2 regions of the Cohaesibacter marisflavi genome follow, and region 2 is predicted to be linked to the other one. Evidence: riboswitches for the same ligand, from Rfam matches in the RefSeq annotation. Region 2 holds a riboswitch; the other holds the start of a gene.
What was found. A riboswitch is a leader RNA that binds a small molecule or an ion and turns the genes downstream of it on or off. The one in region 2 is predicted to bind thiamine pyrophosphate.
Positions count from the first base shown of each region.

Region 1: linked by a shared signal. The riboswitch ahead of thiB (thiamine ABC transporter substrate binding subunit) and the one ahead of thiM (hydroxyethylthiazole kinase) in region 2 are both predicted to bind thiamine pyrophosphate.

Region 1 is NZ_OY762534.1:350,038-352,506, forward strand. It holds gene ACKPCT_RS02695 (thiamine/thiamine pyrophosphate ABC transporter permease ThiP) at 1-535, opposite strand, end outside; gene thiB (thiamine ABC transporter substrate binding subunit) at 568-1,590, opposite strand; TPP riboswitch at 1,736-1,840, opposite strand; gene ACKPCT_RS02705 (alpha/beta fold hydrolase) at 1,928-2,469, opposite strand, start outside.
Region 2 is NZ_OY762534.1:2,749,323-2,751,791, reverse strand. It holds gene ACKPCT_RS13580 (hypothetical protein) at 1-959, opposite strand, end outside; TPP riboswitch at 1,344-1,438, shown strand; gene thiM (hydroxyethylthiazole kinase) at 1,503-2,291, shown strand; gene thiE (thiamine phosphate synthase) at 2,288-2,469, shown strand, end outside.

The DNA of each region.
Region 1 (2,469 bases), 2.4 Mb from region 2:
GCCATTGCTCAGCGGGGATCGCCAGCCAACCCTGCAGCAGAATACGCGTTGCAAGGGGCAGATTGAAAAAGACATGGGCCAGCAGAATGCCGGGCAGGCCATAGATGGAAAAACCGGAGATGCCGATGCCTGTGGCGAGGGTATGCATGGGACCATTCTTGCCCCAGATGGCGAGCAGGCCGAGAATGGCAACGATGACCGGCAGGATGAAGGGCGCGCCAAACAGCGACAAGATGGTCGCCTTGCCGGGGAAGCTGCGCGTTGCCAGCGCTCTGGCCAGAGGAATGGCCAGCAACGCGGACAGGATGGCAGAGAGCGCTGCCTGCATAAGGGTAAAGCGAACAGCGCGCATGACATAGACGTCAGAAAACAGGCTGCTCAAGGCGCTGCCAACCGAGCTGGTCTCGCCTAGCGTGGGGGCCGCCATGGACCAAAGAGCACCGATGCTGGCGACAACGAGGGTAAGCGGTGCCAAAAAGGCGAAAAGTGCCGGAATGCCATTGGCAAAGGCTTTATGATTTGCCTGTCTGATCACGCATTATCCCTCGTTTTCACATGTTGGGCTGCTTATTGACTAAGAGCGCCGAGCCACTCGTCCAGAGCTTTCTTGCGGATGGCGGGCACCTCTTCTGTGTCAAACAGCAGGGCCTTGTCTGGCTTTGCCAGATCCTTGAAGGAGGCTGGCCATTCACCCTCCGGCATGGCAACAGGATACATCCAGTTGGTTGTCGGAATGACGGTCTGCGCTTCCGGCCCGATGAGGTAGCTCAGGAAGGCGTTGGCCAGATCTTTGTTCTGGCTGGATTTGGTGACGGCAGCCAGCTCGACTTGCATATAGTGGCCATCCTTGAAGGCTGCGGCCTTGTAGTTGGTCTTGTTCTCGGCTGCGATATGATAGGCTGGCGACGTGGTGTAGCTCAGCACCATATCGGCCTGTCCTTCCAGAAACATGCCATAGGCCTCGGACCAGCCTTTCGTGACCGTGAGGATATGGGGGCTCAGTTGCTTCCACGCATCGGCGGCCTTTTCGCCATAGACATCCTTGACCCAGAGCAGAAGGCCCAGCCCGGGCGTGGAAGACCGCGGATCTTCGATAACGATCTTTAGATCGTCAGGCGCATTGATCAGTTCTTCAAAGCTGGAGGGGACGGAGGAGAGTTTGTCGCTATCATAGACAAAGGCGAAATAGCCCCAGTCGAAGGGAACGAATGTGCTGGCATCCCACTCAATGGGCAAATGCAAGCCTTCAACTGCGACGCTGTTAGGCTCGAACAGGCCGCTTTTCTGCGCATCCGCTACAAGGTTTGAATCAAGGCCGACGAGCACATCCGCTTTTGACGAACCGCCTTCAAGGCGCAAGCGGTTGAAGGTTTCTGTCGCGTCGCCCGGAGAGACATATTCAACCGTGCAGCCGCAGGTTTTCTCAAAACCTTCCTTGATTGCTGGCCCGGGGCCCCATTCGGTATTGAAAGAATCGTAGGTATAGACGGTAAGGGTTGGTTTGTCGGCTGCATTGGCCGACGGGACTGCAACCAGAGACGTTGTCAGGCCGAGACTGGCTGTGAGAAGAGAAAGGGTCAAAGCTTTCATATCATTCCTCAAAAAAGAGGCCACGCAGAGGCTCAGGCCGCGCGTGACGCTGGTATGTCGTGTGCATCTTGCTGCGGGGGAAGTCCTCTCGCATCAGATGCTCTAGCTATTGACCGGATTGGGTAGAGTGGAAGAAGGTTGGGTTTGTTCCAAGCTTCGTCTCTTCCTCCGCCGGTGTGATCCGGATCAGGTTCGACGGGTTCGCACTTTGTGCATCTCAGCCTGGTTACAGGCACCCCGGGACGGTCGACATACTAGAGATATTGTTTCTGGAATTCAATCGGCTTGCGGCTTTATACGGAGAACAAATCAATCACGATTGGCTGGCGTATCAACGCTATATCGGCAACCCAGCCATCGGGTCGTCCATCAGATCCTGTTCGCTTTCCGAGGAAGGGGCTGATGAGGCTTCCGATGGACGGTCTGGATCGGCGATATAAGTGATTTCGTCTTCTGTTAGCCACGCCGGATCCGTTTGTGGCAATCGTGCCTGTCGTTTGCTGTCCACTTCCTGAAGAAAAGCATCGATCCTGTCATTGATGGAATCAACGAAAAGCAGGGGAGCATGGCCATGTCCCTTGGCTTCAAACAGTTGGCAGTCGGGGTGGCGGCTTACCATCTCCTTGGCCGTGGTGGCTGCTAGGATGTCGGATGTTTCCCCGCGTAGAACCAATGTTGGGCAGTGGGAAAGCGCCATGAATTGCGGCCAGAGATCGATTTTGGTTTCGCTGAGATCAATACTTTCAAGTGCCTTGGCGATATAGGGGTCGAAATCACTTTTCGGAACGCCCCCTTCATCGCGGAAGGTCATGCGGGCCATGCGCTCCCAGTCTTCTGCCGCAAGCCCGAAGAAATGCTTGTGGTTGGCTGTTTTGACAT
Region 2 (2,469 bases):
TGACAATCCTCAGCGATGCCTGTTCGCTCATCAATGCTGTATAATGGCCCCGGTGATGTGGACCATTTGTTGTAGGCGTGGGAGTAAACGACGGTCTCCGGATAAGCATCGATCAGGCGGGCCAGGGTATTCCTTATCGGCTTGAGATGTTCGGCCTCGATACATGGGTTCTTCTCCGGTCGGCTGACTCTGAAAAACTCATTGTCATTGGGAGCCGCCTCGCCCAGTTTGTGGAGCAGAGACTTGGTTGGCGAAAACAGATTGAAGGTAATGGGAACACCGGCATCCTGACATAATTGGACTGCGGTTTCACATTGATCGAAATTCCATGCATTCACTGTAAATAAAAAAATTGCGCGCGGGTCTTCGGCATAATTTTTCAGAGCCTTGCGAAAGACGCTGGCTCCCCGCATGCGACGGTCCATAGCGTCGTCGCTTCCCCACAGGGCAATACCGATCTTGAAGGGGATCTCGCGGGAGATGAACACGCTTCCGTTTGTCCCCACATTGCCATATCTGATGTAACGCGCGGCCACTTTCAGGCGTTCTTGCTCAAGGGAAGGTTCTGCCCCCACGAAGTAGCCCATGGAGACGCCTCGCTCTGCTTCTGCTGCGAAAAAACTGTCCCAGACCGAAAGATCTTGTTCTTCATCATGTGGGTTCTGCTGTTCTCTGTCGAAGAAATAACATCCCTCGCAGCGCAAGTTACAGCGTGTCGACATTTCATAGAAAGCGGGTCGTCGAAAGACTCGTACAATTTTCTTGGCCTGCTCATACTGTTCGACAAGATCAGGATTTTGCGTCAAAAGCTGCTTGAGCACGCGAATCTTGGTGCGTTGCATATCGTCTAGGGGAATTTTATCGGTATGCTTCATGCGTGTGTTTTGCCTTGCAAAAATAAATAGTGTTACGAGTGAATAGTATTTTTTTACCCGTAAAATATTCTTGAGTACTTTCAAAAATTTCCGTCAATATTTTAAAAAAAACAGAATTATTATAAAGTAGCGAAGTATAAAGACAACATTATTTTGTTCTTGATGATATGGAAAGTGGCTTGGTACATTTATTTCGGAAATCGCACAGAGCCTGTAACTCTCGTCAAATAATCAGAAGGGTGCATGCTCATAGCTCACCTCCCCTGAGAGGGCTTGTACACAAGAGAGATTTTATTGAACGGTAAGTCGTCTCATAAATGAATTTATATTTTATTTCAATACGATGGGTGGTGGAAAATCCGGTTTTTGCAGTGTGTCTGGGCCTCTGGTACGCAGGTTTTTCTTGCTGGCATAAGGGGGAATGTGCAGGTGGCCACTGGTAATCGATCGCAAATTACGTTTAAATCGAGCGTGTAACAGGGGCGTCCGGGAGACCGGGCTGAGATGAACCCTTCGAACCTGAACCAGATCATACTGGCGGAGGAAGTTGCGCTTTAGGTCCCAAGGGAGCCCGATGGTTTCCACTCAGACCCGATGTCAATTCTTCCGCCTCAGTAGGAGCGAAGAATGACCGACTGGGGCCACTATCTCTCTCATATGCGCGCCAATGCGCCGCTTATCCAGAATATCACCAACTATGTCGCCATGAATGTCATGGCCAACGCGCTGCTCGCGTCGGGTGCGTCACCGGCCATGCTTCATGCAGAAGAGGAGGCAGGGGAGTTCGCTGCGCTTGCGTCCGCTTTGACGATCAATATCGGCACGCTCTCCACTGACTGGGTGCGCGGGATGATCGTTGCCGCTGAAAGCGCCAATGAAAACGATACCCCTTGGGTGCTTGACCCGGTCGCGGCGGGCGCAACGGCCTTTCGCCGGGAAACCTCCTCGGCTCTTCTGGCACTGAAACCCTCCGTCATTCGCGGCAATGCCTCTGAGATTCTCGCCGTTTGTGGCGAAATGACCAAAGGCAAAGGCGCCGATAGCGCTGACAGCGTAACCGAAGCAGAAGCCGGTGCCCGTGCACTGGCCGCGTCTACCGGTGGCATCGTGGCCGTAACCGGCCCACAAGATTTGATCACCGATGGTACACGCGCCTATCGAGTGGACAATGGCCATGCCATGATGCCACTCGTCACCGCGCTTGGCTGCACGCTCAATGGCGTGATCGCCTCCTTCATTGTGGGCAAGCCTCATCTGGAAGCCACGACTGCGGCCATCGCCTATTACGGGCTCGCCGGACAGCTCGCCGCAGAAACCACCTCCGCGCCGGGGTCTTTTGCCACTGCCTTCATTGACGCGCTTTACACCATCACCCCCGATCAGCTTTCCGATGCTGCAAGGATACAGGAATCATGAATCTCTCCGTCTATTTCGTAACCCCTCACAATCCTGACGATTCCCTCGTGCTCGCTGCGTTAAAGGGTGGGGCGTCCATCATTCAGCTGCGCGACAAGACTGCGCCTGATGACGTTTTGATCGCGCAGGCTACGCGCCTTAACAAGCTGGCTCAAGACTATGGCGTGCCCTTCATCAT